Oligoflexus sp.: one gene and its partner. The protein of the gene in region 1 binds, or shares a complex with, the protein of each later gene. Links are inferred from orthologs where the notes say so. Each region holds a gene or a part of one and is shown in the gene's direction. Other genes may lie near its edges.

The links. The genes of interacting proteins can lie anywhere in the genome.
Region 2: the proteins of VFO10_RS07020 (region 1) and dapF are in contact, whole or in part, in a solved structure (PDB 5YGU), measured with the Escherichia coli proteins. The link is inferred for Oligoflexus sp. from one-to-one orthologs.

The regions. Positions count from the first base shown.
Region 1 is NZ_DASTAT010000033.1:8,509-16,120, reverse strand. Bases 2,277-5,132 are described here. They hold VFO10_RS07020 (NUDIX domain-containing protein), read left to right. Parts: upstream 2,277-3,407; coding sequence 3,408-3,857; downstream 3,858-5,132. Other genes in these bases: VFO10_RS07005 (response regulator), read right to left, coding at 5,043-5,132; VFO10_RS07010 (helical backbone metal receptor), read left to right, coding at 4,307-5,068; VFO10_RS07015 (hypothetical protein), read left to right, coding at 3,873-4,310; VFO10_RS07025 (hypothetical protein), read right to left, coding at 2,676-3,290; VFO10_RS07030 (cyclic nucleotide-binding domain-containing protein), read right to left, coding at 2,277-2,594. Outside these bases: VFO10_RS07035 (thiolase family protein), read left to right, coding at 1-530; more of VFO10_RS07030, read right to left, coding at 831-2,276; more of VFO10_RS07005, read right to left, coding at 5,133-5,579; VFO10_RS07000 (tetratricopeptide repeat protein), read right to left, coding at 5,680-6,834; VFO10_RS06995 (hypothetical protein), read right to left, coding at 6,834-7,612. UniProt on the Escherichia coli protein: Master regulator of 5'-end-dependent mRNA decay.
Region 2 is NZ_DASTAT010000140.1:31-3,655, reverse strand. Bases 643-3,612 are described here. They hold dapF (diaminopimelate epimerase), read left to right. Parts: upstream 643-1,637; coding sequence 1,638-2,588; downstream 2,589-3,612. Other genes in these bases: VFO10_RS29030 (lysophospholipid acyltransferase family protein), read left to right, coding at 2,600-3,331; VFO10_RS29040 (response regulator transcription factor), read left to right, coding at 907-1,638; VFO10_RS29045 (HAMP domain-containing sensor histidine kinase), read left to right, coding at 643-833. In the rest of the region: more of VFO10_RS29045, read left to right, coding at 1-642. UniProt on the Escherichia coli protein: Involved in the succinylase branch of the L-lysine biosynthesis and in the biosynthesis of the pentapeptide incorporated in the peptidoglycan moiety. Catalyzes the stereoinversion of LL-2,6-diaminopimelate (L,L-DAP) to meso-diaminopimelate (meso-DAP).

The DNA.
Region 1 (7,612 bases):
ATGAAGAGCCTTTTGCCGCTGACCTCGATCGCATCGGTTCGTTGCGTCCCGCCTTCGAAAAGGATGGAACGATCACTGCGGCCAATGCATCTTCGATCAATGATGGTGCGGCCTTGCTCGTTCTGACGTCGGAAGAGGCGGCGCTGAAGCATGATCTGAAACCCCTGGCGCGTATCGTGTCCCAAGCGTCCTATGCCCAGGATCCTGCGCATTTCACGACGGCACCGATTGGTTGTATTCGTCGCCTCTTGGATAAGACGAATCTGAAAGCCAAGGATATTGATATCTTTGAAATCAACGAGGCCTTCGCCGTGGTCGCCATGGCGGCGATTCGCGATCTTGATCTCGATCCAGCGAACGTCAATCCCCTGGGTGGTGCGGTGTCCCTGGGTCATCCCATTGGAGCATCGGGCGCGCGGATTATGGTCACTCTTTTGAATGGATTGAAACAACGGGGTGGCAAACGTGGTTTGGCGACGCTTTGTATCGGTGGCGGTGAAGCGAGCGGGGTGATCGTGGAGTTGGTGTGACCCAACTCCAGGCACGGAGGGTCGGAATCAGTTCGACCCTGTTTTCCGGCGAGCGGTGCTCTTGCCTTCAAGCCAGGTGGCAACGTCAAGAGCCCGTTTCGAGTTTAACTCTTTGATACGATTAACAAAAATCGTACAGCAAGCCTTGCAGCGAAGATCCGGGTTGTCCTTGCCATCATACTTGGGGTGACACATGCACACGATCTTTTCCATAGCGATTCCCTTCCATTAGAGCAGCAGCAGATCAGCTTCAAGTTCAGTCATGTCTTATTTAGCAGGGAATATGCCATAGGGAAGATTTCAGGAGGCCACGCGATTGGTCTTTTGATTCTGGTCATTTACCAGCTTCATGACAAGGCGCATGGCGTAGCGTTTGTATAGTTTTCTGGCGATCGCTCCATTTTTATCCATCAGCATCTCGAAATCCGCGCGCTTGATCCAGCCCACCTGAACGGTGCTCTGGGCCACGAATTTAACGCGGGACGCCTGGTCCATCAGAAGCCAAAGTTCGCCAAAGGTATCGGATTCTTCCAGCTTATCGGCCTCGAATTCATTGCCGCTGGCATCGCGTTTCCAGACGCTTATGGTGCCGCGCAGAAGGAAGTAGATACCGATCGGCTCGTGATCGAATTCCAAAATAACCGAGCCTTTGGGATATTCACGCGCCTTGCATATATCCTGCAAAAGCTCCTGCTCGGGTGTGCTGAGGTCCACTAAAAATTCCGCCTGCAGAAAAGCATCCCAATTGTAGGCCCTGTCCGGACCTGCTTTTACTGGCGGCTTGGGCGGGTCCACCATGGCTGTTTGTTTCAAATAGGCGTCGGTCGGTGACGGAACCTGAGGCTGCGCCTGATTCAGACCCTTAAGTTCCATACGCGCATGCACATCAGCATGAACGAGAGCGTCGGTGGACGTATCCTGAATGGAAAAAGGATTGCTCGGTTTCGGCGGCGCCTTGGGCTTGGCCGGCTCGGGTGGCTTGCTCGGACTTTGTGCGGCCGCGGCGGCCTTGCTGTTGGTGATATTGCGTGTCCCGCGCTGGGTGGACATGATCTGCATTTCCGTGGCCTTGGTCTTATTCATGGCCCTTTCAAAGCAATAAGCCGCGCGCTCGAAGAGTTCGCCCTTTTCGAAGGACTCGCCGGCCTTGTCGAATTCCGCCATGCGCTCATAGACCATTCCGCTGTATTCATAGGCTCCGACGTTGCTGAAGAGCGCTCCGAGCAGAAGGTTCTCATCGCGGGAAAAGTCCTTATAGGAGATCAGTTCGGGACCTATGTCGCTCGTGTTCCTCAGATAAGCAGCACTCGCGGAGGCGAGATTGTTATTGCGAATGAGTTCAACCATCAGCTTGACCATGCGTTTTCGGGCGACGAGGATGTCCGCGAGGCGGGTGTCGACTTTCTCCTCGATCAGCTTCCGCATGATGAAACTCAATTCCTCTTCCGAGAAATCAATCTTGTCGATATCGGGGTGGCTATCCACAAGGTGAATATACTGATCGAGGGCGCGATCGAATTCCTTCACGCGCAGGAAAAGTCGCGCGGCATCGTGATGCTTGCCGAGTTCCAGATAGCATTCGGCGGCTTCCAGCGTCGCACCGGCTTCGACGAAATAGGGAATGGCCGTCGGAAGATCGCCGAGCTCACGCGCGCATTTTCCCACTTCCAAAGGCATGTTGGCTTTTTTATAGCAGTCCATGGCCTCTTTCCACATTCCATAGCGGGCCAGCATGAAACCGGCCCGGTTCGGTCTTTGAATGCGGATCAGCACATCAGCCGCTTCCTTGATCAGGCCGGCTTTTTCGAGGATATTGATGGATTCCCGCAGCATCCCGAGCTGCTCCAGGATCTTGGCGCAACCGCGAAAGTTGCCCTCCTGATAAAGTTTTTGAGCGTATTTATAGGCGCGCTTTTCCGCACGCGACAGCCGACGGCGGTCGGACTTCCGCTTCTTCTGATCGCGCCGGGCACGACCGGCAAGGTTTGAATTAATAAGCTGCCAGGCCAGGTACAGAATACCCAGAAGTATTACCAAGGCGGCTATGAGAGTGGTCGCCCGCATGAATAAAAATTCCTCCGCGCTTTCATCCGTATCGGACAAATGCGGAAGAATTTAAGACAATTCAGGAAGCGAAAAGAAGGCTCAGAGACGGTAGCCGAGCCAGATCTGGGTGTAGGAATCTTTGACAAGACGGCTGATTTCCTCGCCATCTTCGAGGGTTGTCTGAACCCCTGGGGAATAGGTTTGGGTAATCTTCAGGTGCATGCCTGCTCCCAATTGTATGATTGTCCCGAAACCATAGTTGGGGATGGGGAACATCGTCTGCCGGCTGACGATACGGCTGCCCATGAACTGAATTTCGTTGAAGTAATCGCGTCGCGCCACACCGCCAAAGACCATCGGTGATATCACGCCGTTATAGGGGATGATGGTCAGATCCATGGAATTGGTGGTGCTGATGCCATTGTCCTCGAAAGGCAGGTATTCCAGGGCTTTGGTTTCGGCGTTTTCCGCGCGCTTCAGACCGACCTTGTTATCGAACGAGCGCCTATGGGTCAGGCCCAGCTGAAAATGATCGCCGAGCCCAAGGGAAACGTTGGCGCTGATGGAATTGCTTTTATAGCGTTCCAGGGCCGCATTGGATACCTCCGACGAACCCGATAGACTGATGTTCATAGCCGCTTTTGCCTGTGTGCCTGCCAGCAGAGCCAGGAGGCCGGATACGAAAAGGCCTGTGAGTTTCTTCAGACCACTCATTGTTGTCTCCTGTTTTCCAGGTCACAAATTTCTGATAAGCTCGCCCACGTAATGAGTGTAACACGGACTTCTGAGTTCGTAAGGGTCGTCAAACAATTGGCGCTCAAGGAGAGCAAGATGACAAAGCCCTACAGAGATTGTGTGGTGGCCGTGATAAGAAATCAAGACGGTCTGGTTCTGGCCGGTGAGCGCTCCGATGCGAAAGGCGCCTGGCAATTGCCCCAGGGAGGCGTCGACGACGGAGAATCGGCAGACCAGGCTCTGTTTCGCGAACTGCGGGAAGAGATCGGCACCGATCGTTTGAAGGTCATCCATAAACTCGCCGAGCAGATTCGCTATGAATTCCCGCCCGAGATGGACAGCGGACCAGCCCGCAAATATCGCGGCCAGCAGCAGACCTGGTATCTGCTGGAGCTTTTGCCCGATGGCGCGCCCAATCTGGAAATCGCGGATGGCGAATTTCGGGATATTAAATGGATGCAGCCTGACCTTCTGGTGCGGGGTATAGTAACCTGGAAACAGGCCGCGTATCGCACCGGCCTCAAAGCTATGGGTTTACTCTCCTAAGTCAGGAGCCTCGGCATGTCGCGTCTTTCCATTCTGAATATGGCCCTTGGTTTCTTCGTCCTTTTCTTCGCGGCCTGCGCCGGGGCTTTCGTTTCCTTCGACATGACGCAAGCCTTCCTGCATGATCTGAAACAACTGGATACCTGGGAGATGACTCTCCTGCAGAGTTCGCATGGACACAGCAATCTCTTCGGACTTCTGCATATCGCCCTGGGCTTGACGCTGCCCTATTCGCCGCTCACCCTGCGCTGGAAGGAGCTGCAGACTGCTGGTCTTTTCGGTGGCGTGCTGGCCATGGGACCCGGCATGATCATGCGGGCCTTTGCGGGTCCCAGCGATTCGTTTGATGCGCTGGGTCTGACGATCGGTGTGGGCCTTTCGATGGCTCTGGTGAGTCTTGGAACGCATTCCGCAGCTCTTTTTTATAAGCTCATGCGGCGGCAGAGCGTATGAATCGCCGGATCATCAGCCTTGTCCCGAGTCTGAGTGAAACCCTTTGCGATGTGGGACTGCGGGATCAGCTGATCGGCTGCACGAACTTTTGTGTCGAGCCGCGGGATCTTCATCGCACGGCCACACGGGTTGGCGGCACGAAAGATTTTGATGTGTCTTTGATTCGTTCTTTAAGGCCCACGCATATCCTTTGCAACCAGGAGGAAAATCCACGCGAGCCCATACTGGAGCTGGCGCGGGAGATTCCGACCCTTGTGACCTTTCCCAAGGGGCCCGAGGATGTGCCGGGCATGCTGCGGGATATCGGGCGCTTTTTGGAATGCGAGACGGAGAAGGAAGCAGCGGCCATTGAAAGCCTTCTGAAGGCCCAGAAGCGTCAGCCTTCACGGCGCTTTCTTTATCTGATCTGGCAGAACCCTTATATGATAGCCGGGCCTGACTGCTATATTTCACGGACTCTGGAAAGCCTGGGCTGGGTGAACGCCTATGAGGGCGGGGAGCGCTATCCTGCTCTTGATATCGAAGCCATGGCCGCCTGCCATGCGGATATCATCCTGATGAGCAGCGAGCCCTATCCCTTCCGCCGACGGGATGCGGAAAGGCTCAAGGCCCAGTGGCCTTTGGCCCCGCGCCTTGCTCGAATCGATGGTCAGATGCTGTCATGGTTTGGTACGCGAACACGGGTGGCACTGGAGCAGCTCGGCAAAGAGGAAGCGGTCTGGCTCAAGGAGTTCAGCCCGCCTTCAGCGAATCCATGATCTGCTGAGCCTTCACGCGATCATCTTCATTTTTGATGAAGCGGAACTGACGTTTGCCCTGGATAAGCTCCAGAAATTTCTTCTTATCCCCGACGATGGTCAAAAGCTCTTTATACTTGTCGCGCACCTGCATGCCGCGATCAATGAAGTCATGCAGCTCGTCGATCGAGAAGGGTTTTTTCAGATAGCCATCCGCCTTGGAATCCACGGCCATGAGCTGATCTTCGTCCAGAAGCGCGCCGCTGATCAGGAACACAGGGATGGAAGGATCATGGTTCTTCACCTTCTTCATCAGCTGAATGCCGTCCATGCGAGGCATCTTGATATCGCTGATGACAAGGTCGATTTCCTTGTCCTTCAAAGTGTCGATAGCCTCCTGCGCGTTCTTGACGACAATCACGCGCGAGAAAAACTTATTCAGGTGAATCTTGAAAAATTTAAGCAGCGTGTCATCGTCGTCGACCACGAGGATATAGGATGAACGATTGTAGACACGATCCTGAATAGTCATAAAGGCTCCTACCTAAGAACACAAGAGGATCGTTTTTTCTATCGGCAGCCGGGGACAGAAGTTAAGAATTCCCCATGCGCATACCCGAAAACGGTCCCTCTCACTGCTCGTACAAGCGGCTGTCACGTATGGCTTCGATCTGGACTTTTGCCATATTCTTAAGCCCCGAATATTTTTCGTCGGCCTGCAGAACATCATAGAAGAGCTGAAGGGCGCCCGTCCGGTCCTTGTAATCATCGCTCAGCACGACGGCCAGGTGATAGCGGGCAAAGGCATTCTGGGGATCCAGCTCGACCGCTTTCTCCAAAGCAAGCTTCGCATGGCTGATGCGTCCTGTGCGTTTCATCAAAAGGCCGAGGGCGATCTGAACTTCGCTATTCAAAGGCTCCAGGGTCGTGGCCCGCTGCAGATCGTTTTCCGCGATCGCATACTCACGTCTTTGAATGGCGAGGTTTGCACGGTTGATAAGGGCCGGCACATAGTCTGGATTCTGCGCGAGAGTTTTTTGCAGCCAGGCCTTGCAGTCATCCAGACGATTTCTGCGCAGGGCGATGACGGCCAGGATATTGGTCAGACGCGGTTCATCCGGGCCTTTATCGAGGCCTCGTTTGGCAATGAATTCAGCTACATCCAGCTTCTCCTGCTCCAGATAGGACTGGGCCAGGGCCCCATAGGCGGGCAGGAAGGTGGGGTCGCGCTCCATCAATTCGGTGAGGATCTCGTGACCTTTCTTGCGGTTTTGACTTTGGATATAAGTCAGAGCCAGCGCATAGCGATAACGAAAGGTCTGATCCAGTGGCGGCTTTTCCATGCCGCCGAGGATTTTGCGAATGGACGTCAGATAGTCGAAGGCGCGCTCAACATTATTTTCGGCCAGATAAAGATGAGTCAGCTCCAGCTGGGCATCGAGCTGATCGGCATCATCGCGCAGTACGCTTTCATAAATGCGGCGGGCCTCCTGACGGCGACCGAGGGCCATGACATTGCGTGCCTGGCGAAGGCGATCGGCGATCGTAACCGGCGGTGCGGCTTCCACGGCGGTGGCAATGGCCTTTTGATCCTGGGCCGTTGGGGCTTTTTTGTAAAATCGCTGCCAATTGAAAATCTGCTGCGGATCAAGGGACTCAGGCTTTTGGGTCATGCTCAGGACATTGGGGTTGGATGGAGGAAGATTCACATCCAAAGTATTCTTGTCGTCTTCCGTGGCACAGCCGACCAGAGTCCAGGCCAGGGTCAAACTTAATAATGCACGCATCAGTGACTCCACATGTAAGGTGTGGACGTTCCAACCGAAGCAGGAACTTCGGTTTTCTCTTCCGTTTTGGGACCACCTGGGGCCATGCCGGACAGCTTCATGGCGGATTTTTCGATCCAGATGCTGTCTTTAAAGCGATGAGGCTCCTTATTGCGAGCCAGAAGGTTCTGACTGAAGTACTCCTGGGCCAGGCTTTGCCAGCGCTGCGCCTGATCCTGAAGCGAACGGGAATCGCCATCATTCGAACGGTCGCGACGGGCAAGGGCCGTGCGGAGACTCTGACTCATTTTTTCAGCCGTTTGACCGGCTCCATAGCGAGCACGAGTAGCCCACTCGGGATCCTGGGTGGCAATGGCCTTGGCATAGTACTGAAGGCTTCGCTCAAGTCGCAGGCCTTTTTCTTCCAGCTTCTGCGAGTTGATGCCGTCTTCGGGATTGGCCGCGATCGCTTCGAAATTCTGCCGCTCAAATTCCGCGAGCTGGAAGTTCGCTTCACCGGCTATGGCCTGGAAGGTGGATTTATCGATATTCTCCTGACGCCTTGCGGTTTCCTGAGCCAGCTGCCGATAAAGATTCGCAGCTTCCTCACGATCCCCTTTGGCCAGCATGAGGCGCGCAATTTCCATTTTGGTTTTGAGTTTGGTTCCCGGCTGACGGGATATCTTCTGCGCTTCATTCAAAGCCAAGAGAGCCTGGTCCCAGGCCTGCGTCTGCTTATAATGCCCCGAGGCGCGCACATAGGCAGCATAGCGACCATCGAGGTTTTTCTGATACTGAA
Region 2 (3,625 bases), on another replicon or contig:
TCATCGGCTCGACCTCCACCATCAGTCCGACTACGGGTATTTTTACGCTGGTTATCGGCTGCGTGCTCCTCGGCATCTTTTTGGTGGGAACGGTTGTGCTCTTTGTTTTCACGCAGATCCAAAGCAGCCTGATTTCCCAGCAGAAGTCCTTTGTCTCCAGCGTGACTCATGAGCTACGCTCGCCTCTTTCGAGCCTTCAGCTGAGCTTTGAAACGCTGCAGAGGCATCAACTCCCGGCCGCTGTCCGCGACAAGATCTTCTCGATGGTCGAGAAGGATTTGGAACGTCTTTCGCAGCTTGTGGAACGGATTCTGATCGCGGGTCGCCTGGATCGCGGCATTATTGATTACAAAAATCAGCAGGATGAGATTCCTCTGCGCGAGCTGATCCAACATGTCGCAGAGCAGCAACGTCATATGGATGACAGCCTGCTGCAAAGGTTGAAAATTGATTGCAGCCCCGATCTGGTTATCGGCGCGTCGCGTCTGGCTCTGAGCATCGTGCTCGGGAACCTTTTGGAAAATGCCGTGAAATATTCGCCGGCCGGGGCCCCGATCAGGGTGCAGGTCACGATTCAGGAATACGAGCTCTGGATCAGCGTCGAAGATGCTGGTATCGGCCTCACGTCCTCGGAACAGCGAAAAATATTCCGCATGTTCCACCGCTCACCCAGGGCGCAGAAGGCCGCCGTCCCGGGGACAGGACTTGGACTTTACATTGTCAAATCCATCGTTAATTCCATGGGTGGACGCATTTGGGTCCAAAGCGAAGGAGTGAGCAAAGGATCGCGCTTTACCTTTGCGCTCTCCCGCGAATGCATCTTGGCTTCCTGATTCGCAGGGATTAAGGTGGACCCCTGCGCACATGGGGTATGGGTTTAATACGTCGAAAGGACGCTTTAGCAGCATGATGACGGGACAAAAACATATCCTTCTGGTCGAAGACGAACCGCATCTCGCTTTCAATATGGAGCTGAATCTCCAGGCCGAAGGCTATCGGATCACGCTGGCGAAGGATGGCCGTGAGGCCGTTGAAAAATACAGCAAGGAAGGCCCCTTTGCGCTCGTGATCCTGGATGTGATGCTGCCCGAGATGAATGGTTTCGAAGTGGCCAGCTATATCCGTGAGCGCGATAAAATCACCGGCATTCTGATGCTGACCGCGCGCGCCTCTGAAAACGATGTCCTGCAGGGCCTGGAAACCGGGGCCGATGATTACATGACCAAACCCTTCAGCCTGCAGGAACTTTTTCTGCGGGTGAAACGGATGGCCGATCGCAGCGATCTCTTCAGTCCCCTGCGGACCGGCAAGCAAACGGCGCTGATTCAATTTCGTGAAGTCACCTGGAATCCGCAGACCTTCGAACTCAAAGGCCCCCAGGGAAGCTTTGTCCTGACCGCTCTTGAGGCCAAGGTTCTCACGGAATTCCTGGAGCATCCGCAGGAAGTCCTGAGCAGAAAGCATCTGCTCGGTCGCGTCTGGGGCGTGCACGGCAATGTGGAAACGCGCACGGTCGATAACTTCATCATGCGCCTGCGCAAATACTTTGAAAAAGACCCTTCGCAACCCGAGATCTTGCAGAGCGTGCGGGGACGCGGTTATAAATTCTGTGCTGACATCAAAGAGGTATCCGGCTGATGGAACTCGAATTCGAGAAATGGCATGGCAATAAAAACGATTTTATTCTCACCTGGTTCAATCATGACCAGATCACCTTTGATTCCTTGCGTCGTCAAGCGCCCGCTCTTTGCGCGCGTGATGGCAGCGGAATCGGCGCTGATGGCATTTTGGTTTTGCATACAAAAACTGCGCGCGATCTGATGCCCCACAAACTTTCCATCATCAATAGCGATGGCTCGCTGGCCCAAACCTGTGGCAACGGCATTCGCTGCGCCGCCCTTAGTATTTTGACCCATCATCTCCATGCCGATCAGAAGGTCGATATCCCCGACACCATTCCGCTGCAGCTCGAAAGCAGTGCCGTGGATATTCGTTTTCTTGGCCGCCTGGCTGCGAGTCGCACCGGCCAGCTGCCCTTGGTGGCGGTGGAAATGGGCCATCCGCAGGTGAACAAGGAGAATGCCGATTACGCTGCGGTGAAGGATTTCGTCACACGCAAAGCGCAGGAACTCGGCATGCCTGAATTAACAAAAGATTGGCATCTTGTGTCCATCAGCAATCGCCATCTCTGTTTCTTCCTCGACTCTGTGAACCGTGATATGATCCGAAAAGTTGGTCCCGCATTGCAAGTTTCGACTCTTTGGGATGGCATCAATGTTCATCTTTGCGCCAGTAAAAAGGTGCAGGATGAAGACCGCAGAATCTCATCACAGGTTCTGGGCCGTCCGATTGATGAACTCTATGAAGTTTTCGTCTGGGAGCGCGGAGCCGGGGAAACCCAGGCCTGCGGCAGCGGAGCTTCGGCGATTGGGGCTTCGGCTTTTGCCTCGGGCCTGACCGATCGTCGCAACTGGCTGGGAATTGATATGCCGGGTGGCCGACTTTATATTAAACAGGAAAATACCGCGGATTCCGTCACGCTTGCCGGTCCGGCTCAAATGGTCTATCGTGGTCGCCTCGTCATTTAACAGGCAAATCTATGGATGAAGAATTCGCGCTCAAACTCCTGCCGATGGTCAATGCTCTCAGGACATACCATCGGCACGAGGTGCATGGTCTGGAAAATATTCCCAAGCGTGGTCCGGTGATTGTGGCCTGTAATCACAGTCTCGCCACCTACGATATGCTGATGCTCATGGCTGCAGTTTACTGTTACAACGGCCGTATTCCACGTTCGCTGATTGATCGGGCGTTTTATGTCTTCCCGGGTCTCGGTGAGGTCATGGAAAAGCTCGGTGGCATCGTGGGATCCCAGGAAGCGGCCAGCAGTCTCCTTGGCAACGGTGAAATCATTTATCTTGCCCCCGGCGGCATGCGGGAATCCCTGCGTCCTTACACAGAGCGCTATCAAATCCTTTGGAATCGGCGTCGTGGATTTGCGCGCCTTTCCCTGGAAACTGGCGCTCCCATCGTGCTGGCAGCCTGTCCTCGCGCGGATGACATCTATAAGGTCTATGAAAATTCCCTGACCAAGCTCGTTTACAAAAAGCTTCGTCTGCCCTTCTTCCTGGCCCGTGGGCTCGGTCCCACAGCCATTCCCCGGCCTGTGAAACTGGAGCACTTTTTAAGCCAGCCTATCTATCCGCCCAAGGCGTCGGATGATCCGGCGAGCTTTAAGCGTCAGCTCTACAATTATCATAAAAAACTGATGGAAAAGATGAACGCCATGATCGCAGAAGGCCTTGTCCCTTCGCAGAAATCGCTCTTCTGATATGAGTCGTCTCTGGGAAAAATTTTGTGCCTTTCTCCTCGGCGTTCTGGCTGGATTCACCGTCCTGATGCTCGCCTATCCGCCGAGCCGTCAATGGCCGGCCGACCTTATCATTCGTCATGATGAGGACGTGAAGTCCGCCGACGCCATCGTCATGCTTATGGGCAGTGTTGTCGATCGCACGCCTCACTGCGCACGTCTTCTTAAAAAGGGTCTGGCACCCAAAATCGTTTTTGTGGAAGCCGAAAAGGATGAACTCAATAGGCTCGGTCTTCGTCTGCCTGATGGTGAAGC